4 regions of the Klebsiella sp. SYXHC3 genome follow, and region 4 is predicted to be linked to each of the others. Evidence: predicted binding sites of a transcription regulator. Region 4 holds the regulator's gene; each other region holds the start of a gene.
The links. Region 4 encodes CRP, which controls carbon source genes, mostly activating them, when cyclic AMP is high. Its sites were predicted from a motif close to ATGTGANNNNNNTCACAT; they were not measured.
Positions count from the first base shown of each region.

Region 1: a site for CRP is predicted at 4,905-4,922, ahead of AC2CGP_RS23940 (PTS sugar transporter subunit IIB). Genes of this name have one in related genera too.
Region 2: a site for CRP is predicted at 4,392-4,409, ahead of drpB (cell division protein DrpB). Genes of this name have one in related genera too.
Region 3: a site for CRP is predicted at 2,390-2,407, ahead of AC2CGP_RS18795 (glycoside-pentoside-hexuronide (GPH):cation symporter). Genes of this name have one in related genera too.

Region 1 covers NZ_JBXUNG010000018.1:15,262-23,031, forward strand. The annotation lists gene rpoC (DNA-directed RNA polymerase subunit beta') at 1-2,418, shown strand, start outside; partial or broken gene dcuB (anaerobic C4-dicarboxylate transporter DcuB) at 2,814-4,153, shown strand; gene AC2CGP_RS23935 (PTS lactose/cellobiose transporter subunit IIA) at 4,196-4,513, opposite strand; gene AC2CGP_RS23940 (PTS sugar transporter subunit IIB) at 4,517-4,822, opposite strand; gene AC2CGP_RS23945 (sensor domain-containing diguanylate cyclase) at 4,998-6,530, opposite strand; gene thiH (2-iminoacetate synthase ThiH) at 6,845-7,770, opposite strand, start outside.
Region 2 covers NZ_JBXUNG010000001.1:1,077,848-1,085,617, reverse strand. The annotation lists gene cbl (HTH-type transcriptional regulator Cbl) at 1-220, shown strand, start outside; gene ldtA (L,D-transpeptidase) at 297-1,238, shown strand; tRNA gene AC2CGP_RS05355 (tRNA-Asn) at 1,293-1,368, opposite strand; gene mtfA (DgsA anti-repressor MtfA) at 1,469-2,269, opposite strand; tRNA gene AC2CGP_RS05345 (tRNA-Ser) at 2,360-2,449, shown strand; gene ompC (porin OmpC) at 2,770-3,912, opposite strand; gene drpB (cell division protein DrpB) at 4,460-4,741, shown strand; gene AC2CGP_RS05330 (phosphohydrolase) at 4,785-5,480, shown strand; gene AC2CGP_RS05325 (DNA cytosine methyltransferase) at 5,538-6,959, shown strand; gene AC2CGP_RS05320 (very short patch repair endonuclease) at 6,943-7,428, shown strand; gene yedA (drug/metabolite exporter YedA) at 7,403-7,770, opposite strand, start outside.
Region 3 covers NZ_JBXUNG010000008.1:101,655-109,424, forward strand. The annotation lists gene AC2CGP_RS18790 (glycoside hydrolase family 43 protein) at 1-877, opposite strand, end outside; gene AC2CGP_RS18795 (glycoside-pentoside-hexuronide (GPH):cation symporter) at 877-2,283, opposite strand; gene aroP (aromatic amino acid transporter AroP) at 2,455-3,828, opposite strand; gene pdhR (pyruvate dehydrogenase complex transcriptional repressor PdhR) at 4,474-5,253, shown strand; gene aceE (pyruvate dehydrogenase (acetyl-transferring), homodimeric type) at 5,394-7,770, shown strand, end outside.
Region 4 covers NZ_JBXUNG010000002.1:458,445-466,214, reverse strand. The annotation lists gene AC2CGP_RS09170 (NUDIX hydrolase) at 9-728, shown strand; gene AC2CGP_RS09165 (hydrolase) at 809-1,831, shown strand; gene AC2CGP_RS09160 (YheU family protein) at 1,828-2,046, shown strand; gene AC2CGP_RS09155 (phosphoribulokinase) at 2,119-2,988, shown strand; gene AC2CGP_RS09150 (OsmC family protein) at 3,051-3,455, opposite strand; gene crp (cAMP-activated global transcriptional regulator CRP) at 3,760-4,392, shown strand; gene AC2CGP_RS09140 (YccS/YhfK family putative transporter) at 4,443-6,521, shown strand; gene argD (bifunctional acetylornithine/succinyldiaminopimelate transaminase) at 6,511-7,731, opposite strand.

The DNA.
Region 1 (7,770 bases), on a different contig from region 4:
AAGATGCTGAACACCTGTTACCGTATTCTGGGTCTGAAACCGACCGTTATTTTTGCGGACCAGACGATGTACACCGGCTTTGCTTATGCAGCGCGCTCAGGTGCATCCGTTGGTATCGATGACATGGTCATCCCGGAGAAAAAATACGAAATCATCAGCGAAGCGGAAGCTGAAGTTGCTGAGATTCAGGAACAGTTCCAGTCTGGTCTGGTTACTGCGGGCGAACGCTACAACAAAGTTATCGATATCTGGGCTGCGGCGAACGATCGTGTATCCAAAGCGATGATGGATAACCTGCAAACCGAAACCGTGATTAACCGTGACGGTCAGGAAGAGCAGCAGGTTTCCTTCAACAGCATCTACATGATGGCCGACTCCGGTGCGCGTGGTTCTGCGGCACAGATTCGTCAGCTGGCTGGTATGCGTGGTCTGATGGCGAAGCCGGATGGCTCCATCATCGAAACGCCGATCACCGCGAACTTCCGTGAAGGTCTGAACGTACTCCAGTACTTCATCTCCACCCACGGTGCTCGTAAAGGTCTGGCGGATACCGCACTGAAGACTGCGAACTCCGGTTACCTGACTCGTCGTCTGGTTGACGTTGCGCAGGACCTGGTTGTCACTGAAGACGACTGTGGCACCCTGGAAGGCATCACCATGACGCCGGTTATCGAAGGTGGCGACGTTAAAGAGCCGCTGCGCGATCGCGTATTGGGTCGTGTGACTGCTGAAGACGTTCTGAAGCCGGGTACCGCGGACATCCTGGTTCCACGCAACACGCTGCTGCACGAGCACTGGTGTGACCTGCTGGAAGAGAACTCCGTTGACTCCGTCAAAGTTCGTTCCGTTGTATCCTGTGACACCGACTTTGGTGTATGTGCGCACTGCTACGGTCGTGACCTGGCGCGTGGCCACCTCATCAACAAAGGTGAGGCTATCGGCGTTATTGCGGCACAGTCCATCGGTGAGCCGGGTACACAGCTGACGATGCGTACGTTCCACATCGGTGGTGCGGCATCTCGTGCGGCTGCTGAATCCAGCATCCAGGTGAAAAACAAAGGTAGCATCCGTCTGAGCAATGCGAAGTCGGTTGTGAACTCCAGCGGTAAACTGGTTATCACCTCGCGTAACACCGAACTGAAGCTGATCGACGAATTCGGTCGTACCAAAGAAAGCTATAAAGTGCCTTACGGCTCCGTTATGGCTAAAGGCGACGGCGAACAGGTTGCTGGCGGTGAAACCGTTGCAAACTGGGATCCGCATACCATGCCGGTTATCACCGAAGTGAGTGGTTTCGTCCGCTTCACTGACATGATCGACGGCCAGACCATTACTCGTCAGACCGACGAGCTGACCGGTCTGTCTTCGCTGGTGGTTCTGGATTCCGCGGAACGTACCTCCGGTGGTAAAGATCTGCGTCCGGCGCTGAAAATTGTTGATGCTCAGGGCAACGACGTTCTGATCCCAGGCACCGATATGCCTGCTCAGTACTTCCTGCCGGGTAAAGCGATTGTTCAGCTGGAAGATGGCGTACAGATCAGCTCTGGTGACACCCTGGCGCGTGTTCCGCAGGAATCTGGCGGTACCAAGGATATCACCGGTGGTCTGCCGCGCGTTGCGGACCTGTTCGAAGCACGTCGTCCGAAAGAGCCGGCAATCCTGGCTGAAATCAGCGGCATCATTTCCTTCGGTAAAGAAACCAAAGGGAAACGTCGTCTGGTTATCACCCCGGTAGACGGTAGCGAACCGTACGAAGAGATGATTCCGAAATGGCGTCAGCTGAACGTGTTCGAAGGTGAACGTGTAGAACGTGGTGACGTGGTTTCCGACGGTCCGGAAGCGCCGCACGACATTCTGCGTCTTCGTGGCGTACACGCGGTAACGCGTTACATCACCAACGAAGTGCAGGACGTTTATCGTCTGCAAGGCGTTAAGATTAACGATAAGCACATTGAAGTTATCGTTCGTCAGATGCTGCGTAAAGCGACCATCGAAAGTGCTGGTAGCTCCGACTTCCTCGAAGGTGAGCAGGTTGAATACTCCCGCGTTAAGATCGCTAACCGCGAGCTTGAAGCGAATGGCAAAGTTGCGGCAACCTATTCCCGCGACCTGCTGGGTATCACCAAAGCGTCTCTGGCAACCGAGTCCTTCATCTCCGCGGCATCGTTCCAGGAGACCACTCGCGTGCTGACCGAAGCAGCCGTTGCGGGCAAACGCGACGAACTGCGCGGTCTGAAAGAGAACGTCATCGTGGGTCGTCTGATCCCGGCAGGTACCGGTTATGCGTACCACCAGGATCGTATGCGCCGTCGCGCAGCGGGCGAACAGCCAGCTGCGCCGCAGGTGAGCGTAGAAGAAGCCTCTGCCAACCTGGCAGAGCTGCTGAACGCAGGCCTGGGCGGTTCTGACAACGATTAATCGTTGATTCGCTAAGCGCTTAAAAGCCAGTCAGGTTTCCTGACTGGCTTTTTTATTACCTGTCGATTTATCTCACCTAAAATAAATTACATTTATTTAATGTAATTGCCGCAATTAATTAGCAAATTAAACATGTCTGATAATTATCTATTTGCTATTTCTTTATGCCATCACTAATCGATGGATAAAAATTCTACATGTATCAAAAAATAGGCGCCGCAAACGCTATATAGTCAAAACACTCAAAGAATCATGTGATTACTTTTCCCCATCCTTTTCGGTTTACCGCAACTGAGGGGGTCACTGCGCCTGTTAAAAGGCAATGGAGGTGGTGAGCAAAATAAAAATAAGGCGGAGAGTATTGTCGTTATTAATGGATAGCTTCTGGGGGATGCATGGAATTTGCTATACAGCTCATCATTATCTTAATTTGTCTGTTCTACGGCGCGAAAAAGGGTGGCATTGCGCTCGGCCTTTTAGGCGGCATTGGCTTAGTTATCTTAGTTTTTGTCTTTCATCTTAAACCAGGAAAACCACCGGTTGATGTCATGCTGGTGATTATCGCGGTGGTGGCCGCCTCGGCGACGCTACAGGCATCCGGCGGTTTAGACGTGATGCTGCAGATTGCCGAGAAGCTCCTGCGGCGCAACCCCAAATACGTTTCTATCGTTGCGCCATTCGTCACCTGTACGCTGACGATCCTGTGCGGTACCGGCCACGTGGTGTATACGATCCTGCCAATTATTTACGACGTAGCTATCAAAAATAATATTCGCCCGGAGCGGCCGATGGCGGCGAGCTCGATTGGCGCTCAGATGGGGATCATTGCCAGTCCGGTTTCGGTGGCGGTGGTCTCGCTGGTGGCGATGCTCGGGAATTTTACCTTTAACGGTAAGCACCTTGAGTTTCTCGATCTACTGGCGATAACCATTCCGTCAACGCTACTGGGGATTTTGGCGATTGGCATCTTCAGCTGGTTCCGCGGTAAGGACCTTGATAAAGACGAGACCTTCCAGGCGTTTATTGCAGTACCGGAAAACCGTCATTATGTTTATGGCGATACGGCCACGCTATTGGATAAAAAGCTGCCGACCAGCAACTGGATCGCGATGTGGATCTTCCTTGCCTCAATCGCCGTAGTGGCGCTGCTTGGCGCGTTTTCCGAACTGCGCCCGGCGTTCGATGGTAAGCCTCTCTCAATGGTACTGGTGATCCAGATGTTCATGCTGCTCTCCGGGGCGCTTATCATCATCATTACCAAAACTAACCCGGCGTCGATTTCTAAAAATGAGGTTTTCCGCTCGGGGATGATCGCTATCGTCGCGGTGTACGGCATTGCATGGATGGCGGAAACCATGTTTGGCGCGCACATGACCGAGATTAAAGGCGTGCTCGGAGAGATGGTGAAGGAGTACCCGTGGCCTACGCTATCGTGCTGTTATTGGTATCTAAGTTCGTCAACTCTCAGGCGGCGGCGCTGGCGGCGATTGTCCCGGTAGCGCTGGCGATCGGCGTTGACCCGGCCTATATCGTGGCTTCCGCGCCCGCCTGCTACGGCTATTACATCCTGCCGACTTACCCAAGCGATCTGGCGGCGATTCAGTTTGACCGTTCAGGCACGACCCATATTGGCCGCTTCGTCATAAACCATAGCTTTATCCTGCCGGGATTAATTGGCGTGAGCGTTTCTTGCGTCTTTGGCTGGGTGTTCGCAGCGATGTACGGTTTTCTGTAAGTGAGACAGGCGCCGCTGGCGGCGCCTGATAAATCAGCGGGATTATTGTGCGGGCGGCAGGCGGCGATACAGTTCGATCATATCGGTTGCTAAATCCTGAATCACCATCGCGTTCATTAGATGATCCTGGGAATGCACGGTAATCAGGTTCACCGGCAGCTTGCCGCTGCCTTCGTCCAGGCCAATAAGCTGGGTCTGGATTTTATGCGCATGCTTCACGAATTCGTGGGAGTCGGCCATAGCCTGTTCGGCGGCGGCGAAATCGCCTTTACGCGCCTGCTGCAGGGCGGTGAGGGCAGAACTGCGTGCGGAGCCGGCGTTGACCAGCAGCTCCATGATAATCGTCTCTAAATCTTCCATGCCTTACTCCATCAGCTTCAGGGCTTTATCCAGAACGGCATCGCCTTTCATCATGCCGTAATCCATCATGTCAATAACGGCGACCTTTTTACCGACCGGGTCGGCTAGCGCCTGTAGTTTCGCCTGCTCGTACTTCACCTGTGGGCCGAGCAGGATAATATCCGCCGCGGCCAGGTTATCTTTGAACTCCGCTACCGGCACAGCTTTGATCGAGACTTCGATGCCTTTCTTTTGCGCGGCCTCTTTCATGCGTTGCACCAGCATGCTGGTGGACATTCCTGCGGCACAGCATAAAACGATATTCTTCATAGTTTCATCGCCCTTATGTATGTTCCTTGATGCATCATCTTTATCGTGGGCGGCGGCGCGGCACAACCGCTTCACCATGATTGTGTGTAAAACATCACAAAAAATGAAACCGGTTTCAATTTTGCAGCGGCCGAGATAAAAAAGCCCGCAAAAGCGGGCTATCAGGGAGTTGTGCTCAGGCGCGAACGATTCGATTCTTGCCCTGCTGTTTGGCCTTATACAACGCTTCATCCACGCTAACGACCAGTTTTTCCAGCGGCTCCATATTCCATTCCCCGAGGCCGGCGCTAAAGGTGACGGTTAATCCTTCTTCGCGCCAGGTTCGGCTGGCAACGTTAAGGCGCCAGCTCTCCAGAATGGTGAGCGCGTTGTCGATATGTTCGGCAGGGAAGATAACGGCAAACTCTTCGCCGCCGTAGCGGTAAAGCGAGATCTCCTGCGGCTGCAGGATCTGTATCCCTTCACGCGCGACGTTGCGCAGCACGATGTCACCATTGAGGTGGCCCCAGGTATCATTAATTGATTTAAAGTTGTCGATATCGACCAACGCGAGGGCGAAAGGCTGGTGATCGTTCATCAGGGCGGCGATATCGCTGTCGAAGGCGCGGCGATTTTTGCAGCCGGTTAGCGCATCGATGGTGGCCTGGCGGACATAGGTGAGCTCACGCTGTTTATTGCTCTCGATCGCTTTGCTGAGCATGGCTTCCAGCCGCGGCGCGCGTTTGACGTCGCCGGTCTTAATGGCGTTAATGATGTTCATCAGTACGGTACGCGAAGCGTGGCGCAGATACAGCCCGAACAGGACGATGACAATGGCGGCGAGGGCGAACCCCCAGGCGACAATATCGGTTTCATAGCGCGTCAGGTCATCAAGGGTGGCATCGGTGACGCGGAAAATAACGAACCAGTCAGGGTTGGTAAAGGAATAGTAGTAGTACCAGGCCTTATGTTCCTCATCATAAAGTTGGCCTTCCGCGCTGGTCATTTTGTCCATCAGTTCCGCGCTAACGTAGGTTTTAAATAGCGCGCCGGTATCGGGATGGATAACCACTTTGCCGTCGCGTTGCACGACAAAAAACTCGCCCTGTACCGGCGAGACAATCTGCCGTAACGCGTAGCCCATTGAGGTCAGATCCATATGAAATGCCAGACTACCTTTGAGCCTTCCCTGCGGTGAAATGACAGGCCGGTAGACGGTAACGGTAGGGTGGTGGGTGAAGTAGTCAAGGTAAGGAGTGGTATAGAGGCTGAAGGTACTGGCTTCCGCCTGGCGAATAAACCAGGGGCGCGTTTTTGGATCAAACGTGCGGCTCTCATCGCCTTCCATCACTTCGGGGGCGCGCAGATAATGACCAAGAGTATCGGCAAGCGAAATGGAGGAGACCGTCGGCATCAGCTCCTGCAGACGCATCAAATCGTCCAGACCCTTTTGCGGATTGAGATTTACGGCGCTATTGAGCGCATCGTCGCGGGCAAAGTATTTCGTCGCGCGCGCCAGAATGTAGTCATTTTCGCGCAGCAGCGATTCGGTGTAGTTCACCGCAAGGTTATGGGTGAAGTTGCGGTTAATATGGTGATAATCTTCAAGAAAGTTTTTCTTCTGCGTCGCGGTAACAAAGATTGCGATTAGTAAAAAACTGAGCAAAATCCCCGCAAACCCCACTACGATTGGCGTAGTAAAAGAGAGCTTTCTGTTGTGGCGTGCCATAAGTTGTTAATCGTCCGGGATTTATAAACCGTGGGTTTAGACGCAGGTTAAGCCAGCATGCCTGCTTAGCGAATCCTGTAACTATCGCTAAATTATAACGCTGAGTGCGCTCATCATCGTGATTAATATTTAATAGCAATATGTTTGCGGCAGTGCGGACGGTAGAGGCAGGGCGAAGAGAGGAAAGAAAAGCTCGCCCTGGTCAGCGTCCGCTGCTGACCAGGGCAGAATAGAAAAACGGCGGCAGTTCGGCGAGCCTCCGTTTTTCATCTCTCGTGCAGGCACGCAAAATAATCAGCTGCTTGCAGCATGCTTCATGATGATTGCGAGGCGCGTCCCAGCCAGCTATCCCAGTCTTTCCATACCGGCTGCAGGCCACGGGCGGCAAGCGCGCTGGCGACCTCTTCAGGGCGGCGATCGTCGTGTGGCGCAAATTGCTCAAGCTCCGGATGATCGTCGGCGTAGCCGCCGGGCTGGGTTTTGGAGAACGCGCTGACGTTGTTAATCGCCAGCGGGATCACCCGGTCGCGGAACCACGGTGATTCACGGGTCGAGAGCGACAGCTCAACCTCCGGCGCCAGCAGGCGGAAGGCGCAAATGGTCTGCACCAGCTGACGTTCGTCCATCAGCGAGGCTGGCGCAATCCCTCCGGCACAAGGGCGTAAACGCGGGAAGGAGATAGAGTAACGGCTGCGCCAGTAGCGCTGCTGTAGCCACAGCAGATGCTCGGCGACCATAAAGCAGTCCACCCGCCAGCTGTCGGAAAGACCAATGAGCGCGCCGAGGCCGATCTTGTCGATCCCCGCTTCGCCCAGGCGATCCGGCGTATCAAGGCGCCAGAAGAAATCCTGCTTTTTACCTTTCAAGTGGTGCTGGGCATACATGCCTTCATGGTAGGTCTCCTGGTAGACCATCACCCCATCAAGCCCCAGCGTTTTTAGTTCGGCATACTCTTCGGTCGCCAGCGGCTGCACTTCCATATGCAGCGAGGCAAACTGGCGGCGGATGGATGGCAGATGCTGGCGGAAATAATCCATTCCGACCTTACTCTGATGTTCGCCGGTGACCAGTAACAAATGCTCAAAGCCTAAATCGCGGATTGCGGCGCATTCGCGGGCAATCTCTGCTTCATCCAGCGTCTTGCGCTTAATGCGATTACTCATTGAGAAGCCGCAGTAGGTACAGTCGTTGGCGCACAGGTTGGACAAATACAACGGTACGTAAAAGCTGACGGTGTTGC
Region 2 (7,770 bases), on a different contig from region 4:
GGAGCAATCCGGCGATGCTCGCGAAGCGGATACCTTTACCCGGCTGGAAACACGCCATCTCTTTGATGCCAATACCGTTTGGTTGGGGCTCAAACGCGGTCAGTTACAACGTAACTACGTCTGGCGCTTCATTGAACTGTGCAATGCTGGACTATCGCTGGATGAGATTAAGCGCCAGGCGATGGAGCCGGAGGAAGTGGCGATCGATTATCAAATCTGAGTGCGGCCAGCGGGCAAGCGGGAGGCGACAAAGCAGCTATAATTCATTCACGTGAGTCGCGACTGAGGAAGGGAAAATGATGGTGCGGCGTATGAAGTTGCTTTGCTCTCTGGTGATGATGTTGGCCAGCCACAGCGCATTGGCGGTAAGTTATCCGTTGCCGCCGGAAGGGAGTCGTCTGGTTGGCAGCCCGATGAAAATTAACGTGCCCGAGCGTAATACCCAACCGCTGGAAACCTTTGCCGCGCAGTACGGGCAGGGGCTGAGCAATATGCTGGAGGCTAACCCCGGCGTCGATGTCTATCTGCCCAAATCGGGAAGCTCGTTGATTATCCCACAGCAATTGATCCTGCCTGCTACTGTACGTAGCGGTATCGTGATAAACGTCGCCGAGATGCGGCTTTATTATTATCCGCCTGAGGGCACTACCGTCGAGGTGTTACCGATCGGTATCGGTCAGGCGGGGCGCGAGACGCCGCGTAATTGGGTGACGGCGGTGGAACGTAAGCAGGAAGGGCCTACCTGGGTGCCGACGGCGAATACCCGTCGCGAGTATGCCAAAGAAGGTAAAACCCTGCCGGCGATGGTGCCCGCCGGGCCAGATAATCCGATGGGGCTGTATGCTATCTATATTGGCAGGTTGTATGCCATTCATGGAACGAATGCCAATTTTGGCATTGGCCTGCGGGTGAGCCAGGGCTGTATTCGCCTGCGCAACGATGACATCAAATACCTGTTCGATAATGTGCCCGTTGGCACGCGAGTACAGATTATCGATCAGCCGGTAAAATACACGACTGAACCGGACGGTAGCCGCTGGCTGGAAGTGCATGAACCGTTATCGCGTAATCGCGCTGAATTTCAGTCAGACCGTAAAGTACCGCTGCCATACACCCCGGCAATCCGTGAGTTTGTACAGGGCGCGGGCGTGAATGTCGGGCGCGCGGATTCAGCGTTACAGAGGCGCTCCGGGATGCCGGTGAATATTAGTCGTTCAGCGGTAGAAAGCAGTTTTTAACTGGCGTGGATGTTAAAAAGCAAAAAGCCTGCTCGAAAGCAGGCTTTTTAAATTTGGCTCCTCTGACTGGACTCGAACCAGTGACATACGGATTAACAGTCCGCCGTTCTACCGACTGAACTACAGAGGAATCGTGTGAACGAGGCGCATACTAATGGCCTCGCATTTTAGTGTCAACACTAAATTTAACCAGCTGATTCAATTGGCGAAATTTAGTTCAAAGTGGGCTTTTAATGAACAACGCGCACGTCGTCTTCATCCAGTAGATCGTTTTCCCGTAAACGCTGTAGCGGATCCTGACGATAGAACAGGCAGAACCGCTGCCATAGCGCCGGGAAGCGAGGTGCGAATAGCTCCGGTGCGCTAAAGAAATATTCTGAGAGCACCGCAAAGCACTCAGCCGGATCGGTTGCCGCATAGGCATCAATGCTGGCGGCGCTTTCGCCGACCAGATCGATTTCATCCTGAATGTTGTTCATCGCTGCATGCAGGTCGTGTTCCCAACCAGCGACTTCACGCAAGGGAATAAAAGGGACGCCGCTGGCGCGATCGCCGTTACGTGAATCCAGTTTATGCGCGACCTCGTGCACCACCAGGTTAAAACCTGAGGCATCGAAAGAGTCCTGAATATCTAACCAGTTAAGGATAATGGGACCCTGCTGCCAGCTTTGCCCGGATTGCACAACGCGTTGATTATGCACCAGGCCGATGTCATCTTCCCATTCGTCATCGACGACGAAGGGCGCTGGGTAGATCAGGACTTCATGGAAGCCATCTAACCACTCAAGGCCAAGCTCCAGCACCGGCAGACAAAAGAGTAGGGCGATACGCGCGCTATGTAATGGGGTTAACTCAAATCCCTGTAACGGCACCAGACGTTTTTGCTGTAAAAAACGTGCTGCCATTTGGCACAGCTGTTGCTGTTCCTGATGAGTGAGGTTTGCTAAAACCGGAATGGCAACCGCTTGTTCCCACGGGATTTCGCCATTGCCTGTCTGTTCTTCTGCTTTCCACGGCCATTTAAACATCATATCGCTCGCAAAGTCGTCACTTGAACTCAATTTAAGGGACTGGAGCTATTAAAATGCCAAAGAACCTGGCATTATAGCAACCTCAACAGCGGAGAGATGCCGGAGCGGCTGAACGGACCGGTCTCGAAAACCGGAGTAGGGGCAACTCTACCGGGGGTTCAAATCCCCCTCTCTCCGCCACTATTCAATCACTTACGCTTATCCTTTTCAGTGATGCATATCCCGCTGAGACAATCCCTTTACAAAAAAGCATAGCGCTGAAGCAGACAAGGGCGCCAAAGAATCTTCTCATTTTCTGACTCAGACCAGGACTAAATTTCAGCGTTTCCGCTCTCGTGCGCTCGCGAGTATCCCTTCCGCTGCTGAAGTGCTATTGAGCCACTTCCTTGGCGAAATTTAAATGAATTCAGTGAATTGATGCCGACGTCGCGCGAGGCAGTATTGGCTGACCGTTAAAATAAAAAAGCCTGCGCGTGGCAGGCTTTGGTCATGAGGGGATCTTAGAACTGGTAGACCAGACCCAGCGCGACAACGTCATCGGTGGCGATGCCGTTTGCGCGGTAGAAGTAGTCATCTTCGTCCAGCAGGTTGATTTTGTAATCAACATAGGTGGACATGTTTTTGTTGAAGTAGTAAGTCATACCCACATCAACGTATTTAACCAGGTCTTTGTCGCCGCTGTTGTACAGGTCTTTACCTTTAGACTGCAGATATGCAACGGATGGGCGCAGCGGTAAACCGTAATCATCGAACTGATACTGGGCAACGACTTCGAAGTTCTGCGTCTTGTTGGCAATACCGCCGCCGAGATAGCTGGTGGATTTACCGAAGGAGGTCATGTTGCGGGTTTCCGCGTACATCGCTGCCAGGTAGATGTTGTTAGCATCGTATTTCGCGCCTACGGTCCAGGCATCGGCTTTATCGCCGCCGGCGTATGCGCTGCTGGCAGAGGCAGCCACCTGATTGTTGGTACGATCGGAAGAAGCATATGCCGCGCCGAAGCTGATGCCCATACCAAAATCGTAGGAAGTAGAGATACCGAAGCCGTCGCCATTTTCACGCGCCAGTTTACGATCGCCACCGTTATTGGTGCCTTCGCCAGAACCCGCGTTTTCGTTATTACCCTGATACTGCAGGGCAAAGTTCAGACCATCTACCAGGCCGAAGAAATCGCTGTTGCGGTAGGTCGCCACGCCGTTGGTACGGCCGAGCATGAAGACGTCAGTTTGGGTGTAGGTATCGCCGCCGAATTCCGGCAGCACATCGGTCCAGGCTTCAACATCATAAATAACGCCGTAGTTGCGGCCGTAGTCCAGTGAACCGTAATCAGCAAATTTCAGACCCGCGAAACCCAGACGGGTCCAGGAGTTAGCGCCTTCACCTTCAGTGGTGTTAGCCTGAATATTGTATTCCCACTGGCCGTAGCCGGTCAGCTGATCGTTGATCTGTGTTTCGCCTTTCAGGCCGAAACGTACGTAGGTTTGGTCGCCATCTTCAGAAGCATCGTCAGTGAAATAGTGCAGGCCGTCAACTTTTCCGTAGAGGTCCAGTTTATTGCCGTTTTTATTATAAATTTCCGCAGAGTGCGCCGCGCCTGCTGCTAATAACGCTGGCAGCATAATAGCCAATACTTTTCTTTTCATTATGTATTCCCTTTAATCATAATTAATATGAATTGTCTAATTCCCTGTGGAATGACAAATCGATACTAGCCGCTTAAGTTCATTTTTAATTAAATAAAAAATGTAATAAAAGTATATTAAAATATTTCAAAATATTTATTTTATATTCAATATATGTATTTTCTATTCTTTGGGTAATGAATATTTCCATGGCTTATTAGTGACTTATTATGGTTGTTGATACTAAAGGTTTTTTAATTTTTCATGATAATGATATGTGTATTGTAAATGGCATAATAATATCATCGGTTATAAAGTGATAAGTCATCATTTGAAATAATTTTGTTTGATAACGAACATCGCTGAATTTCAGCAAATCGTCTTATTTAAAAGCATGAACACAGCCGTAATATATAGGGGAGTACCGCTCCTGCGTTCACGGATGTCCAAAAGCGCTCAGTACTACACTCATGCTTCCAGATAAGCATGATAATTGTATAATGTGATTTGCGTCACAAATGTGTGGTTGACGATGATGCGTTGTGGTTGATGTATGGAGAAGGATTTAATGGACACGAAAGCGAAACGGGGGCCCGTTGGAAAGCTGGCGTTATGGGCTTTTTACGCTTTTTGCGCTTACTTTGTGTGGGCGATGGTACGGTACTGGTGGATAGTGGGGCGGATTCAAAGTGTTCCCGGCGCCAGCATTGATGGTGAATGGGGATCAACGGCGGGCAAATGGATTGGCGCGCTGCTGGGTTTTTTGGTGCTGGGGGCAGTGGGGTTAATCCTTGGGGCGATAGCCTGGTACACGCGTCCCCCTATTCAGGTACATGAACAGCGCGATTAAAGTTGCTATGCTCGTGGCTAGTCCCAGGCATCAGGAAACGCTCATGTTATTAGCTGAATGGCAACAACGATTTGAAAACTGGTTAAATACGCATCATGCACAGGAAGATGCGGCGCATGACATTTCGCACTTTCGCCGCGTCTGGAGTACCGCGCAGCAACTGGTCGACGAGAGCGGCGCTGACGAGTTGGTTATCCTGACGGCCTGCTACTTTCACGATATTGTCAGCCTGGCTAAAAACCATCCTCAACGTCATCATTCTTCACGCATGGCGGCGCAGAAAACGCGGTCTATCCTGCAAAGCGCTTTTCCCGACTTTCCAGACGACCGTTATCCTGCTGTTATGCATGCCATTGAAGCGCATAGCTTTAGTGCGGCTATACTGCCACAAAGCGTAGAGGCAAAAATTGTCCAGGATGCAGATCGTCTGGAAGCTTTGGGCGCAATTGGCCTGGCCCGTGTCTTTGCCGTTTCAGGCGCGCTAAACACGATTTTGTTTGATGCTAACGACCCCTTTGCTGACCAGCGCGATCTTGATGACAAGAAATATGCTCTCGACCATTTCCAGAGCAAATTGCTCCGTCTGCCTGAGACCATGCAAACGGAGCAGGGAAGAGCCTTGGCGGTGCATAACGCCCAATTTCTGGTGCAATTTATGGCGAAGCTGAGCGCCGAACTGCGTGGCGACCCGTTGTCGTTGGATGAAGCGGTTTTACGCCGCTTTGCGCCAGCGGTTTAAATCCGTTGCGACTATTTGTGGTACTCTCTGCAAAAATTGTCCGTGCTGGTTGAGGTTATGCCGCAAAATTTATCCCAAGAAAACCTCCTGTCTTTACCGTCAGGGGAACACGTGCAGGCGTTGTTGCGCCAGTTGATGACGATATATGATGTCAAAACCCTGGTCGCACAGCTGGTCGCGGTTGGCGACCAGCACTGGAGCCCGGCGATACTCAAACGGGTGGCGACGGTGAGCCGTGCGGCAAGTAGATTGACTAACGCGGAGTGCGCTCATCTGGCGAGCCTGTTACCGGCCCCGCCGCGCCATCATCCGGACTATGCCTTTCGTTTTATCGATCTCTTCGCCGGCATCGGCGGCATTCGTCACGGCTTTGAAGCTATTGGTGGGCAGTGCGTATTTACCAGCGAGTGGAATAAACACGCCGTACGTACCTATAAAGCTAACTGGTATTGCGATCCGCAAGAGCACAGCTTTAACGCCGATATCCGCGAAATCACTCTCAGCCAGCGCGCCGATATCAGTGATGAAGAGGCGGCGAAGTCTATCCGTGAGGCGATCCCGCAACATGATGTACTGCTCGCGGGCTTCCCCTGTCAGCCTTTTTCGCTCGCCGGAGTATCCAAGAAAAATGCCATGGGGCGCGCTCATGGTTTTGCCTGTGAAACTCAGGGAACGCTGTTTTTTGATGTCGTTAGAATTATTGCCGCCCGCCGTCCGCCGATCTTCGTGCTGGAAAACGTCAAGAATCTGAAGAGCCACGATCAAGGAAGAACCTTCCGTATTATCATGCAGACGCTGGATGAACTAGGCTATGAGGTGGCGGATGCCGATCATGCGGGCGTCGATGATCCAAAAGTGATCGATGGGCGTCATTTCTTACCCCAACACCGTGAGCGTATCGTGCTGGTGGGTTTCCGTCGCGATTTACAATTGCATGAAGGATTTACGCTGCGCGATATCGCCAGCCTGTACCCGACGCAGCGGCCGACCTTTGGCGAGTTATTGGATCCCACCGTCGATGCTAAATTCATCCTGACGCCGGTTTTATGGAAATATCTCTACCGCTACGCGCGTAAACATCAGGCGCGTGGCAACGGTTTTGGCTACGGTCTGGTCGACCCGACCAATCCAGGCAGCGTTGCGCGAACGCTTTCGGCGCGCTACTACAAAGATGGCGCTGAGATTCTGGTCGATCGCGGTTGGGATAAGCCATTGGGCGAAAAGCACTTTGACGATCCACAAAATCAACAGCGCCGCCCGCGGCGTTTAACGCCGCGTGAATGCGCACGGTTGATGGGGTTCGAAGCCCCGGGAGAATACCGTTTTCGTATTCCGGTTTCCGATACCCAGGCCTATCGCCAGTTCGGCAACTCGGTGATTGTTCCGGTGTTTGCCGCGGTAGCGAAGCTGCTGGTGCCGCGAATTTCCGAGGCGGTAAAGCGGCGCGTTGCAGGAGATAGCGATGGCGGACGTTCATGATAAGGCCACCCGTAGTAAAAATATGCGCGCTATCGCGACCCGCGATACGGCAATTGAGAAGCGGCTGGCGGCGCTGCTAACGCAGGCCGGATTCACTTTTCGCGTTCAGGAGGCATCGCTACCGGGGCGGCCTGATTTTCTGCTGTCTGACTACCGCTGCGTTATTTTCACCCATGGCTGCTTTTGGCATCATCATCACTGTTATCTGTTTAAAGTACCGGCGACCCGTACCGATTTCTGGTTGAAAAAAATTGGCGCTAACGTGCAGCGCGATCGCCGCGACCTGGCGATGTTGTTAGCACAAGGCTGGCGGGTGCTGATTGTCTGGGAGTGCGCGCTCCGCGGGCGGCAGAAATTAAGCGATGAGGCTTTATGCGATCGTCTGGAGGAGTGGATCTGCGGCGGTGGCGATTGCGCGCAGATCGACACTCAGGGAATCGGTTTTATCGATCCGATTGACAAGGCGTAACGGTTGAGCGGGCAGGGAAGAGATATTTACCTAGTGTCACCAGCACGACCGCGAAAATAATCACCGCCAGCGCCAGCCATTCGATAAATGAGAGACTTTCGCCGCCAAATCCGGTCCCCAGCAGCACGGCGACAACCGGATTGACATAGGCATAGCTGGTAGCAACCGCCGGCGTTACGTTACGTATCAGATACATATAGGCGTTGATGGCGATAAGCGAGCCAAAAATGGCCAGATACGCAACGGCAAATATTCCAGACCAGGAGGGCATTTGAGCGAGTTTTTCGCCTGAGAACCAGGATGCCGCGGAAAGCACCATCCCTGCCGCCAGCATTTCAATCG
Region 3 (7,770 bases), on a different contig from region 4:
TGTGACGGTTAGGATCGTACAGCGGGTCGCCTTCGATTTCGGTGTAGTTGCGCGCGTGGTACACCAGCACATCTTCCCCCTCCGGCGTTTGCGTAAAGCTATTGTGGCCGGGACCATACTGGCGGTTTTCGTAGCTGGTGCGAAATACCGGCTGCGGGGATTTGTGCCAGTTAGCCGGCTGTAGCGGATCGGCCTGAATATCTATCCATAATAATCCCATGCAGTAGTTTTCATCGGTCGCGCTGGCGGAATAGCTGATAAACAGCTTATCGCCGTGTACCAGCACCGCAGGCCCCTCATTGACCATAAATCCCCGGCATTCCCAGGCAAACTCCGGCTTACTCAGCATGATCGGCGCGCCTTTTAGCGTCCACGGGTTTTCCAGCTCCGCCAGATAGAGATTGGTATTGCCGGCGATCTGCGGGTCTTTCTGCGCCCATAAATACCAGCGTTTCCCTTGATGGCAGAAAGTGGTGGCATCGAGGGCGAAGGTATCGAACGGGGTGATAATTTGCCCTTTTTCCTGCCAGCGGCCGCTGAGCGGATCGCTGTCGGTACACTCAAGGGCGAACATCCGGTGCTGGAACATCCCCTGGGCGTCGAGGTCATGGGTCGGGGCGGCGGCGAAATAGATATACCACTTGCCGTCGATGTGGTGGAGCTCAGGCGCCCAAATCAGCTGGCTCATCGGACCGCTTTGCGGCTTGCGCCAGACGGTCACCGGCTCGGCTTCACGCAGGCCTTCCAGCGTGGCGGCGCGGCGAATCTCCAGCCGATCGTATTCCGGCACGGAGGCAATAAAATAGTAGCTGTCGTGATGGCGCAGGATAAAAGGGTCCGCGCGTTGTTCAATAAAGGGATTCGGCCAGTTGTTCATCAGGCTTTCCTTACGTGTTCACTGGTTTTCAATTCCTGGAGTTCATTCAGTTCGCTGTAGTTACTGCGGCGTTTTTCCAGATCGCTCTGGATTTGGCGCATCAGATCACGGTCAACTTTCAACAGGCGTACGACGCCTGCGGTAATCAGGTAGCCAACGCCGGGGATCACTGAGAACAGCAGTACGATACCGTTTAGCGCCGAGGCGCTTTGCTGCTTCGCGCCGGCATCGTAGCCGTACCACGACAGCAGGAAACCCACCATGGCCCCGGCGACCGCCAGCCCCACTTTCAGGAAGAACAGGTTACCGGAGAAGCTGATGCCGGTGATCCGTTTACCGGTTTTCCACTCGCCGTAGTCATCAACGTCGGACATCAGCGACCAGTGCAGCGGCGACGGGATTTGATGCAGGATATTGAGCAGGAAGTAGAGCACCAGAATCAGCGTTGTGGCATGCGGATTAAAGAAGTAGAACGCGCAGGAGAAGACTGCCAGTACAATGTTGGTCCAGAAAAAGACCTGCAGTTTACACCAGCGGTCGGTCAGCACTTTCGCCAGCATGCTGCCGATCATCATGCCGACCACGCCAAGGCTGATAAACAGAGTGGCGAAGTGGGTGCTTTGCCCCATCACCCAGGTGACGTAGTACATGGTGGCGGCCATGCGGATAAAGCCGGGGCAAACGTTACATAGGGTTAAGAGCAAAATGCGAACCCACTGGTCGTTTTTCCACACGTCTTTGAGGTCTTTTTTCAGCTCGTCGTTGGTTTGTACCGCAGGACGTATGCGCTCGCGTACGGTGGCGAAGCAGAACAAAAACATACACATGCCGATGAACGCCAATACGGTCATCGCCATTTGATAACCTTTCGCTTTATCGGCGCCGCCGAACCACTCCGCCATAGGCAGCAGAGTCAGCGAGAGCAGAAGCGTCGCGATACCGACCAGCACAAAGCGGTATGACTGGCAGGCGACACGTTCTTGCGGGTCGGATGTCATCACCGTCCCCAAAGAGCAGTAGGGGATGTTAATCGCGGTATAGGTTATCGACAGCAGGAAGTAGGTGACGAAGGCATAGATAACCTTGCTGTTGTAGGTCCATTCCGGGGTGGTGAACATCAGCACGCTGAACAGGGCGTAGGGGAAGGCCATCCACAGCAGCCATGGGCGAAAGCGGCCATATTTACTGCGGGTGCGGTCGGCCATCGCCCCCATGATCGGGTCGGTGACGGCATCGATGACGCGCACCGAAAGCAGCAGCACCCCAACCAGCGCCGGCGCAAGACCAAAAATATCCGTATAAAAATAGTTAACGAACAACATGATGGCGCCAAAGATAATGTTACATCCGGCATCGCCCATCCCGTAGCCAATCTTTTCTTTCAGCGAAAGTGTATTGCCTGTCATCCTGGAACTCTCCATTGCAGTCTGGAGAGAATTATTGGTCTTAGCGTCGGGAATTACGTTGCAGTAATCCGTCATCGATATGGATAAAACTGTTACAGGAAGGAAAGTGTGAAGCAGATAACAATGCGCCGTGCCCGTCGCTCGAGGACGGACACGGCGTGACGAGATGTATTATTGTGCTTTTACGACGCCGGCGCTTTTCTGCTTAAACAGATAGCCAACGCCGAGAACGGCAATCCATACCGGTATCAGCCACACCGAAATCGCCATTCCCGGGGTCATCAGCATGATGGCCAGTACCGCGACCATAAATAGCAGGCATACCCAGTTACCCAGCGGGTAGAACAGCGCCGGGAAACGTGTTTTCACGCCTTCCTGCTGCTTAGCGCGACGGAATTTGATGTGCGCGAGGCTAATCATCGCCCAGTTAATTACCAGCGCGGAGACCACCAGCGCCATCAGCAGTCCGAACGCCGATTCCGGCGCCAGGTAGTTGATCAGCACGCACAGCGCGGTGACTACGGCGGATACCAGAATGGTGTTGACCGGTACGCCGCGTTTATCGAGAGTCAGCAGCGCTTTCGGCGCATTACCCTGCTGCGCCAGGCCGAACAGCATACGGCTGTTACAGTACACGCAGCTGTTGTAAACCGAGAGCGCGGCGGTGAGCACCACGATGTTGAGGGCGTTTGCCACCAGCGTATCGCCGAGTTCGTGGAAGATCAGCACGAACGGGCTGGTATCGGCGGTGACGCGCGTCCACGGCAGCAGGGAGAGCAGCACGGCCAGGGAGCCTACATAGAAAATAAGGATACGGTAGATAACCTGATTGGTGGCTTTCGGGATGCTCTTTTCCGGGTTGTCCGCTTCTGCCGCGGTGATGCCCACCAGTTCCAGACCGCCGAAGGAGAACATAATGATCGCCATCATCATCACCAGCCCGGTGAAGCCGTGCGGCAGGAAACCGCCCTGATCCCACAGGTTACTGACCGTCGCCTGCGGGCCGCCGTTGCCGCTGAACAACAGCCAGGCGCCGAACAGAATCATGGCCACTACCGCGACGACTTTAATAATCGCGAACCAGAACTCCATTTCGCCGAACACTTTTACGTTGGTCAGGTTAATGGCGTTAATGGCGATGAAGAAGACCGCCGCGGAGGCCCAGGTAGGGATTTCCGGCCACCAGAACTGGATATATTTGCCCACGGCGGTCAGTTCCGCCATGGCGACAAGGACATACAGCACCCAATAGTTCCAGCCGGAGGCAAAGCCGGCAAATCCGCCCCAGTATTTATAAGCAAAATGGCTGAATGAACCGGCTACCGGTTCTTCGACGACCATTTCGCCGAGTTGACGCATGATCAGGAAGGCGATAAACCCGGCGATAGCGTAGCCGAGAATAATACCAGGACCTGCAGATTGAATCACTGACGCACTACCCAGGAATAAGCCCGTACCAATAGCGCCTCCTAGCGCAATGAGCTGTATATGGCGGTTCTTCAAGCCGCGCTTGAGTCGATCGCCATGCTGTTGACCTTCCATCATGAAACCTCGTGTGTGGTTATTATGTTTATACGCTTCATCCTTCAGGTTGCTGCTTTGCTGTCCGTCTCTGCCAAATAGCATAGTTAGCTAATTTCAAGGCGTTTGAGGCCAGTTTTTACCCGAGTGACGCAACGCACACATTGTTGTGTTTGTGTAATTATGAAATTCCATTTTTGTATTGATTTCTTTACGGAAAGCAAAGCGGAAATTCCCTCAAAGACCTTTCGCCTGATGAAGAATAATGGTAAGGGCGTGCGAATGCACCTGCTTTATGAAGGGATGATGACGGAACGAACAAAAAGACACCGTTTGTCATTTTTTCTTACCACCGCCACCGCTACTCTTTATTGGTTATCTATTCACTTTATTGGTTTATAAATGCACTTTTTCGCTTCTTGAATCGGTTCAGAAAGCGTAATTTTTCGTTTATATAAAGTTAATGCTACCCCTTGCTGGGTAAATGTAAGTTTTGTGCAAGGTTACATTTCTGAAACGTTATTTCTGTAAGGTTGTTAAAAAAGGCCAGGTTTACTGATTTCAATCAAAACCTGTATGGACAGGAGGTGAATACTTTGTTACTTTAGCGCTACGAACTTTAAATTGGTAAGACCAATTGACTCCGGGCGAATGGCAGAGACAGGGAATATGGCCTACAGCAAGATCCGCCAACCAAAACTTTCTGATGTGATAGAGCAGCAGCTGGAGTTTCTGATTCTTGAGGGGACGTTGCGCCCCGGTGAAAAACTCCCGCCTGAACGCGAACTGGCAAAACAGTTCGACGTTTCCCGTCCCTCGCTCCGTGAGGCGATTCAACGCCTCGAAGCCAAGGGCCTGTTGCTTCGTCGCCAGGGCGGTGGAACCTTTGTACAAAGCAGCCTGTGGCAGAGCTTTAGCGACCCGTTGGTCGAGCTCCTGTCCGACCACCCTGAATCCCAATTCGATTTGCTGGAAACCCGTCACGCGCTGGAAGGCATCGCGGCTTATTACGCGGCGCTGCGCAGCAATGATGAAGATCGCGACCGTATTCGCGAGCTGCATCAAGCCATTGAGCGGGCCCAACAGTCCGGCGATCTCGACGCCGAATCCGGCGCTGTCGTCCAGTACCAAATCGCCGTCACCGAAGCGGCGCACAATGTGGTGTTGCTCCATCTGCTAAGGTGTATGGAGCCGATGCTGGCACAAAACGTTCGTCAGAACTTTGAATTGCTGTATGCCCGCCGGGAAATGCTCCCGTTGGTCAGCAACCATCGTACTCGCATTTTCGAGGCGATAATGGCCGGGGAGCCGGAGCAGGCGCGTGAGGCGTCGCACCGTCACCTGGCGTTCATTGAGGAAATTTTGCTGGATCGTAGCCGTGAACAGAGTCGTAGAGAACGTTCACTGCGTCGTTTACAGCAACGAAAGGACGAGAACTCCGGTTCTTAAGCGCCATTTTTTAGAGCGCGGCAACTAAACGCAGAACCTGTCTTATTGAATTCTTGGTTGTTCATCAGAGTGAAACGCTAAAGAGTTCAATGGGACAGGTTCCAGTTAAATCAACGATTAGATAGATAAGGAATACCCCCATGTCAGAACGTTTCCAGAATGACGTGGATCCGATCGAAACTCGCGACTGGCAACAGGCGATCGAATCGGTCATCCGTGAAGAAGGTGTTGAGCGTGCTCAGTATCTGATCGACCAGCTTCTTTCTGAGGCCCGCAAAGGCGGCGTGAAAGTAGCGGCCGGTGCGGCAGCGCATAATTACGTCAACACTATTGCCGTTGAAGATGAACCGGAATACCCGGGCAATCTGGAGCTGGAACGCCGTATTCGTTCAGCGATCCGTTGGAACGCCATCATGACCGTTCTGCGCGCATCGAAGAAAGATCTGGAGCTGGGTGGCCACATGGCATCCTACCAGTCTTCCGCTACCTTCTACGAAGTCTGCTTCAACCACTTCTTCCGTGCGCGCACTGAGAAAGACGGCGGCGATCTGGTTTACTTCCAGGGCCACATCTCTCCGGGCGTATATGCACGTGCCTTCCTGGAAGGTCGTCTGACTGAAGAGCAGATGAACAACTTCCGTCAGGAAGTTCACGGTAATGGTCTGTCCTCTTATCCGCACCCGAAACTGATGCCGGAATTCTGGCAGTTCCCGACCGTATCAATGGGTCTGGGGCCGTTGGGCGCAATCTATCAGGCTAAATTCCTGAAATATCTGGAACACCGTGGTCTGAAAGACACCTCTGCGCAAACCGTTTACGCCTTCCTGGGCGATGGCGAGATGGATGAGCCGGAATCTAAAGGCGCTATCACCATCGCGACCCGTGAAAAACTGGATAACCTGGTCTTCGTCATCAACTGCAACCTGCAGCGTCTGGACGGCCCGGTCACCGGTAACGGTAAAATCATTAACGAACTGGAAGGCATCTTCGGTGGTGCTGGCTGGAACGTTATCAAGGTTATCTGGGGCGGTCGTTGGGATGAGCTGCTGCGTAAAGACACCAGCGGTAAGCTGATTCAGCTGATGAACGAAACCGTTGACGGCGACTACCAGACCTTCAAATCCAAAGACGGCGCCTACGTTCGTGAGCACTTCTTCGGTAAATATCCGGAAACCGCCGCGCTGGTTGCCGACTGGACTGACGAGCAGATCTGGGCCCTGAACCGTGGCGGTCACGATCCGAAGAAAGTCTACGCTGCACTGAAAAAAGCGCAGGAAACCAAAGGCCAGCCGACCGTGATTCTGGCGCATACCATTAAAGGTTATGGTATGGGCGACACCGCGGAAGGTAAAAACATCGCGCACCAGGTTAAGAAAATGAACATGGACGGCGTTCGCTACGTCCGCGATCGTTTCAACGTGCCGGTGGCTGATGCCGATATCGAAAAACTGCCGTACGTGACCTTCCCGGAAGGTTCCGAAGAGCACACTTACCTGCACGCTCAACGTGAAAAGCTGAACGGCTACCTGCCGACTCGTCAGCCGAAATTCACTGAGAAACTGGAGTTGCCGACTCTGGCCGACTTCAGCGCGCTGCTGGAAGAGCAAAACAAAGAAATCTCTACCACTATCGCTTTCGTTCGTGCCCTGAACGTGATGCTGAAGAACAAGTCGATCAAAGATCGTCTGGTGCCGATCATCGCCGATGAAGCGCGTACTTTCGGTATGGAAGGTCTGTTCCGTCAGATCGGTATCTACAGCCCGAACGGCCAGCAGTACACCCCGCAGGACCGTGAGCAGGTTGCATACTACAAAGAAGACGAGAAAGGCCAGATTCTGCAGGAAGGTATTAACGAGCTGGGCGCAGGCGCATCCTGGCTGGCTGCTGCGACCTCCTACAGCACCAACGACCTGCCGATGATTCCGTTCTACATCTACTACTCGATGTTCGGCTTCCAGCGTATCGGCGATCTGTGCTGGGCGGCTGGCGATCAGCAGGCTCGCGGCTTCCTGATTGGCGGTACTTCCGGTCGTACTACGCTGAACGGCGAAGGTCTGCAGCACGAAGATGGTCACAGCCACATTCAGTCGCTGACTATCCCGAACTGTATCTCCTACGACCCGTCTTACGCGTACGAAGTCGCTGTCATCATGCATGACGGTCTGGTACGTATGTACGGCGAAGCGCAAGAGAACGTTTACTACTACATCACTACACTGAACGAAAACTACCACATGCCGGCCATGCCGGAAGGCGCCGAGGAAGGTATCCGTAAAGGTATCTACAAACTCGAAACCCTCGAAGGTAGCAAAGGTAAAGTTCAGCTGCTGGGCTCCGGTTCTATCCTGCGTCACGTTCGTGAAGCAGCGCAGATCCTGGCGAAAGATTACGGCGTAGGTTCTGACGTGTATAGCGTCACCTCCTTCACCGAACTGGCGCGTGATGGCCAGGATTGCGAACGCTGGAACATGCTGCACCCGCTGGAAACTCCGCGCATACCGTACATCGCTCAGGTGA
Region 4 (7,770 bases):
AGCATGTTATGACCACCGACGCCGATTACCTCAACCACTACGACGCCAGCCGTTTTCCTTCACCGCTGGTGACCGTCGACAGCGTGCTGTTTACCCTTCATCAGGGAGCGCTGTGCGTACTGTTGGTTGAACGCGCGAATCCGCCACAGCAAGGCGCATGGGGGCTGCCCGGCGGATTTATCGATACGGGCCACGATGAGTCCACCCGCACTACGGCGCTGCGGAAGCTGACGGAAAAAACCGGCATTTCCCCTTCATGGCTGGAGCAGTTCGGTACCTTTTCCGGACCGGACCGCGATCCGCGCGGTTGGAGCCTGACCGTTGCCTGGTTCGCGCTAATCGCCTGGGTCGATTGTCAGCCGCATATCGCCAGCGTCAGCGACGCCCGCTGGGTGCCGGTCCAGCAGCTTGATGAGTATCACCTTGCCTTCGATCATCGGCAGATAGTCAGCGCCGCGCTGGAGCGCCTGCGCCAGAAAACGATGTATTCGTTATTGCCTGTTTACTGTTTGGGGGATACCTTTACCCACGGCCAGTTGCAGGAAGCGACCGAAATCATCCTCGGCCAGCCGATTCAGCGTAAAAGCCTAATCCGCCGTTTTGAGGCCTCCGGCATGTTCGAAGAAACCGGAGAAACGCTGGCGACAGGGGCGCGAAAGGCGCGATTGTGGCGGCTCAAGCCCGGTGCGGATATCCACCTCTTCTCGCGCAATCTGCTTGCCGATTAGCCGCAAGACCACATATTGGCTAACCGCCCACTTTTATGCGCGGTATAGTGTTCTAAAAGTTTCTTAATAATCCTGGTACTATGGTTGAAATAACCCCGACAGCAGTGACGCCCCCCGATAACGATTCGCGCGAATTCCATCCGATGCGCGGCGTGGGCAATCGTCATCTGCAAACCATGCTGCCGCGGATCATCCGCCGCAAGCTCCGATTTACGCCGCACTGGCAGCGCCTTGAGCTGCCGGATGGCGATTTCGTCGATCTGGCCTGGAGCGAAGACCCTGCTGGCGCGCGCCACAAACCGCGGCTGGTGGTTTTTCACGGTCTGGAAGGCAGCCTGCATAGCCCTTACGCCCACGGTTTAATTCACGCCGCCATGCAGCGCGGCTGGCTCGGGGTGGTGATGCATTTTCGCGGCTGCAGCGGCGAGCCGAATCGCAACAGTCGTATTTATCACTCTGGCGAAACGGAAGACGGCACCTGGTTCCTGCACTGGTTGCGGCGTGAATTCGGCGCCGCGCCGACGGCGGCGGTAGGCTATTCGCTTGGCGGCAACATGCTGGGCTGTCTGCTGGCGAAAGAAGGCGACAATATTCCGCTCGATGCGGCCGTCATTGTCTCGGCGCCCTTTATGCTGGAAGCCTGCAGCTACCATATGGATAAAGGATTTTCGCGCGTCTATCAACGTTACCTGCTCAACCTGCTGAAAGCCAACGCCTCGCGCAAGCTGAAAGCCTATCCAGGCTCGCTGCCGGTGGATCTTCGCCAGCTCAAAAGCATGCGCCGCATCCGCGAATTCGACGACATGATCACCGCCAAAATCCACGGTTTCGCCGATGCGCTAGACTATTACCGACAGTGCAGCGCGATGCCGCGCTTAAGCGATATCACCAAGCCGACGCTGATCATTCACGCAAAAGACGATCCATTTATGGACCATCATTCAATACCGCCGCAGGAACAGCTGCCGGCTAACGTCGAATATCAGCTCACGGAACAAGGCGGCCACGTTGGCTTTGTCGGCGGTACGCTGCGAAAACCGCAAATGTGGCTGGAGCAACGTATTCCGGATTGGTTAACCCGCTGGCTGGGAGGACAAGCATGATTATTCCCTGGCAGGATCTCGATCCCGAAACGCTGGATAATCTGATTGAAAGCTTTGTGTTGCGCGAAGGCACCGATTATGGTGAACATGAACGTTCGCTTGCCGATAAAGTCGCCGATGTAAAACAGCAGCTTAAAACCGGGGAGGCCGTACTGGTGTGGTCAGAACTGCACGAGACGGTCAACATCATGCCCCGCAAGATGTTTAACGGCTAAGCGCCATGCCCCTCTAACCGCGAGAGCCTGGCGCGATACGGCGACACACCATCACTTAATCAGGGAGTTGTTATGTCTGCCAAACATCCAGTGATCGCAGTCACGGGCTCCAGCGGCGCGGGCACCACCACCACCAGCCTCGCGTTTCGCAAAATTTTCTCGCAGCTGAACCTGCATGCCGCGGAGGTCGAAGGGGATAGCTTCCATCGCTATACTCGCCCGGAAATGGACATGGCGATCCGCAAAGCGCGCGATCAGGGCAAACACATCAGCTACTTCGGCCCGGAAGCCAACGACTTCAGCCTGCTTGAACGCACCTTTTTAGAGTACGGCGAATTCGGCAAGGGCCAGTCGCGAAAATATCTCCATACCTATGATGAAGCGGTTCCCTGGAATCAGGTTCCCGGCACCTTTACCCCGTGGCAGCCGCTGCCTGAACCGACCGACGTGCTGTTTTATGAGGGGCTGCACGGCGGCGTGGTGACGCCGCAGCATGACGTGGCGAAACATGTCGACCTGCTGGTCGGCGTGGTGCCGATCGTCAACCTTGAATGGATCCAGAAGCTCATTCGCGATACCAGCGAACGCGGCCATTCGCGCGAAGCGGTGATGGACTCGGTGGTACGTTCGATGGAAGACTATATCAATTTCATCACCCCCCAGTTCTCACGCACCCATATCAACTTCCAGCGCGTGCCGACGGTCGATACCTCGAATCCATTTGCCGCCAAAGGCATTCCATCGCTCGACGAAAGCTTCGTGGTGATTCACTTTCGCAATTTGCAGGGGATTGATTATCCCTGGCTGTTGGCGATGCTACAGGGGTCGTTTATCTCGCATATGAACACCCTGGTGGTGCCGGGCGGTAAGATGGGGCTGGCGATGGAGCTCATTATGGCGCCGCTGGTCGAGCGCTTGATGGAAGGCAAAACCATTAGTTAAGGGCAAAATAAAACCCCGGTCGCCGTGCTGCCGGGGTTAGCGTCCCGCTACGTCAATTCGTCTCAGGCTTCGATGACTTCGTAAGAGTGGGTGATGTTGACCGCCTTTTCCAGCATCAGCGCCACCGAGCAGTACTTCTCCGCGGATAAATCCACCGCCCGGGACACCGCCGCATCCTTCAGCTCTTTACCGGTGACGATAAAGTGCAGATTGATATGGGTGAACAGGCGCGGCGCCTCTTCACGGCGTTCAGAGGTCAGCTTCACTTCGCAGTTGGTGACGTTTTGACGCCCTTTTTGCAGGATAGACACCACGTCAATTGCGCTACAGCCGCCCGCCGCCATTAACACCATTTCCATCGGGCTGGGCGCTTTGTCCCCGGAGTTGCCATCCATTAAAATCTGGTGGCCGGAGGCCGACTCACCGATGAAGGTTAGACCTTCCACCCATTTCACACGCGCTTGCATAAAATTTAACTCCGCTGTTGCAATTTTCCTGACAGATTACGCGCACATAACAAATCTCGCAACGGAAGGCGACCTGGGTCATGCTGAAGCGAGACACCAGGAGACATGCGGTGAAAGCTATGCTAAAACAGTCTGGATGCTACAGTAATACATTGATGTACCGCATGTATGCTGAGGAGTTCACATTACAGGCTGCATAAATTGAGCAGCCAGCTTCCCAGGCATAGGGAAAAATACGATTGCATGCCCGGATGCCGTGTAGTGTCGGCGTCCGGAGATAGCTTATAACAGAGGATAACCGCGCATGGTGCTTGGCAAACCGCAAACAGACCCTACCCTTGAATGGTTCTTGTCTCATTGCCACATTCATAAGTACCCATCAAAGAGCACGCTGATTCACCAGGGTGAGAAAGCGGAAACGCTTTACTACATCGTAAAAGGCTCCGTGGCTGTACTCATCAAGGATGAAGAAGGTAAAGAGATGATCCTCTCTTACCTCAACCAGGGCGATTTCATCGGTGAATTAGGCCTGTTTGAAGAAGGTCAGGAACGTAGTGCCTGGGTACGTGCGAAAACCGCATGTGAAGTGGCCGAGATCTCTTACAAAAAATTCCGTCAGTTAATCCAGGTGAACCCGGACATCCTGATGCGCCTCTCCTCGCAGATGGCGCGTCGTCTGCAGGTCACTTCCGAGAAAGTCGGTAACCTTGCTTTCCTCGACGTGACGGGCCGTATCGCTCAGACCTTACTGAATCTGGCGAAACAGCCTGATGCCATGACTCACCCGGACGGGATGCAGATCAAAATCACCCGCCAGGAAATTGGCCAGATCGTCGGTTGCTCTCGTGAAACCGTCGGCCGTATTCTGAAGATGCTGGAAGATCAAAACCTGATCTCGGCACACGGTAAAACTATCGTCGTCTACGGTACCCGTTAAGTCGCTAAACGGCGTATTGCTCCGCGCAGTACGCCGTTTTTGTTTCTCCCATGTGGCGCAGGCTGATTTACCACCCGGAAGTCAACTATGCACTGCGGCAAACGCTGGTGCTGTGTCTACCTGTGGCCATCGGGCTTCTGCTCGGCCATCTGCAGCAAGGGCTGCTGTTCTCTTTAGTTCCCGCCTGTTGCAATATTGCCGGTCTCGACACCCCGCATAAACGTTTTTTCAAACGCCTGATCGTTGGCGGCTGCCTGTTTGCCGGCAGCAGCCTGATTGTGCAATTGCTTCTGGCGCGCGACATCCCGTTGCCGCTTATCCTCAGCGCGCTGGCGCTGATTCTCGGCGTGACGGCGGAAATCAGCTCGCTACACGCTCGCCTGTTGCCGGCATCGCTTATCGCCGCCATTTTTACCTTAAGCCTGGCCGGCAATATGCCCATCTGGGAGCCGCTGCTTATCTATGCGCTGGGAACCTTGTGGTACGGACTCTTTAACTGGTTCTGGTTTTGGCTCTGGCGAGAGCAGCCGCTGCGCGAGTCGTTAAGCCTGCTTTACCGCGAACTGGCTAACTATTGCGAGGCCAAATATAGCCTCCTGACGCAGCACACTGATCCGACGACCTCCCTGCCGCCGCTGCTTACCCGCCAGCAGAAGGTAGTCGATTTAATTACCCAGTGCTATCAGCAGATGCATATGTTAGCCGCCAACCAGCGTAGCGATCATAAGCGACTGCTGCGCGCGTTCCAGGTTGGGCTGGATCTGCAGGAACATATTTCAGTGAGCCTGCACCAGCCGGAAGAGGTGCAAAAACTGGTGGAGCGCAGCCATGCGGAAGCGGTCATCCGCTGGAACGCGCAGACCGTCGCCGCTCGTCTGCGGGTGCTGGCGGATGATATTCTCTACCACCGCTACCCGCGCCGCTTTCAGATGGATAAGCAAATCGGCGCGCTGGAAAAAATCGCCTATCAGCATCCCGATAACCCAGTTGGCCAGTTCTGCGCCTGGCACTTCAGTCGTATCGCCCGCGTGCTACGTACTCAGCGCCCGCTGTACGCACGTAACCTGATGGCGGACAAAGAACGACGCCTGCCGCTGCTACCGGCCCTGAAGAACTACCTGTCATTGAAATCCCCGGCGCTGCGCAACGCCGCGCGCATCAGCGTAATGTTGAGCATCGCCAGCCTGATGGGCAGCGCCCTGCACCTGCCGAAGCCTTACTGGATCCTGATGACCGTGCTGTTCGTGACGCAAAACGGTTACGGCGCCACCCGCGTGCGGATTGTCCACCGGGCGGCAGGCACCCTGGCGGGCCTGGTGATCGCCTGGCTGACCTTACACTTCCACGTACCGGAGAGCTATACGTTAAGCGGTATGTTGTTCATCACGCTGCTGAGCTATCTCATCATTCGTAAACACTACGGCTGGGCGATGGTGGGCTTTACCGTCACCGCGGTATACACCCTGCAGTTGCTAACGCTTAACGGCGAGCAGTTCATCGTCGCCCGCTTTATCGATACCATCATTGGCTGTCTGATCGCCTTTGGCGGGATGGTCTGGCTATGGCCGCAATGGCAGAGCGGCCTGCTGCGTAAAAACGCCCACGATGCTCTGGAGGCCGATCAGGAGGCTATTCGGCTGATACTTAGCGCCGATCCGCAGGCCCCGGCGTTGGCCTACCAGCGTATGCGCGTCAACCAGGCGCACAACGCCCTGTATAACTCGCTTAACCAGGCGATGCAGGAACCGGGTTTTAACTCGCACTATCTGGAAGATATGAAGCTGTGGGTAACCCATAGCCAGTTTATCGTTGAGCATATCAACGCCATGACCACGCTGGCGCGCGAGCATACGATGCTAACGCCTGACCTGGCGCAGCGGTATCTGGAATCTTGTGAAATTGCGCTACAGCGCTGTCAGCAGCGTCTGGATTCAGACGGGCCGGGCAGCGCGGGCGATGTAAATATTATGGAATCCCAGGACGGGGAAGTGTTGCGTGGGCCGCTCAGCACCCTTGAGCAGCATCTGCAGCGGATCCTCGGCCATCTGAACACCATGCACACCATTTCGTCGGTGGCATGGCGTCAGCGTCCGCATCACGGCATCTGGCTACGCACGACTAGGCGCTAAGCACGTTTTTAACCGCCTGCGCAAAGCGCGCCATCCCTTCGGCGATATCGCTATCATCAATCACCAGCGACGGCACAAAGCGCATTACGTCCGGCCCGGCGTTTAACACCATCACCCCGGCCTCCGCCGCGGCATAGAGGAAATCGCGCGCGCGTCCATGATGCTGCGGCTTAAGCGCGGCGCCGATTAACAGCCCCATGCCGCGGATGTCGCTGAACAGATCAAACTGCGCATCGATCTGCTGCAGGTGTTCGACAAACAGCGCCCGTTTGGCATTCACGCCCTCCAGCACCTGCGGCGTGTTAATCAGGTTGAAAGCCGCGGTCGCCACCGCGCAGGCCAGCGGATTGCCGCCGTAGGTGGAGCCATGGGAACCGGCATGGAAGGCGCTGGCAATTTCATTGGTGGTCAACATCGCGCTAATCGGGAAACCGCCGCCGAGCGCTTTCGCGCTGGTCAGGATATCCGGGGTCACGCCGTAATGCATATAGGCGAACAGCGAACCGGTACGGCCCATACCGCACTGCACTTCATCAAATACCAGCAGCGCCTGATGCTGGTCGCACAGTTCGCGCAGCCCCTGCAGGAACGCCGGCGTCGCCGCCATTACCCCGCCCTCGCCCTGAATCGGCTCAACCACCACCGCGCAGGTATGGTCATCGATCACCGCTTTCACCGCCTCGAGATCGTTAAATGGGACATGCACGATATCTGCCGGTTTCGGCCCGAAACCGTCAGAGTATTTCGGCTGACCACCAACCGAGACGGTGAACAGCGACCGTCCGTGGAAGGCATTATGGAAAGCGATGATTTTGGTTTTGTACGGGCTATGGCGAGTGATTGCGTAATGACGCGCCAGCTTGAACGCCGTTTCATTGGCTTCCGTACCGGAGTTCATAAACACCACGCGTTCGGCAAAAGTAGCGTCCACCAGCTGGCGACCCAGGCGCAGCGCCGGCTCGTTGGTAAAAACGTTGCTGGTGTGCCACAGGGTTTCGCCCTGCTCGTGCAGCGCCGCCACCAGCGCCGGGTGGCAGTGGCCCAGCGCGGTCACCGCAATCCCGCCGGCAAAATCAACGTACTCTTTGCCCTGCTGATCCCAAACGCGGCTGCCTTTCCCCTTCACCGGAATAAACTCCGCCGGTGCATAAATCGGCAGAATGACTTCATCGAATGTGGCGCGGGTGATTGCCGGTTGCTCTGTTGCCATGTGATGCCCATCCTTCTGTGTAATGTGCAATGAATGCGA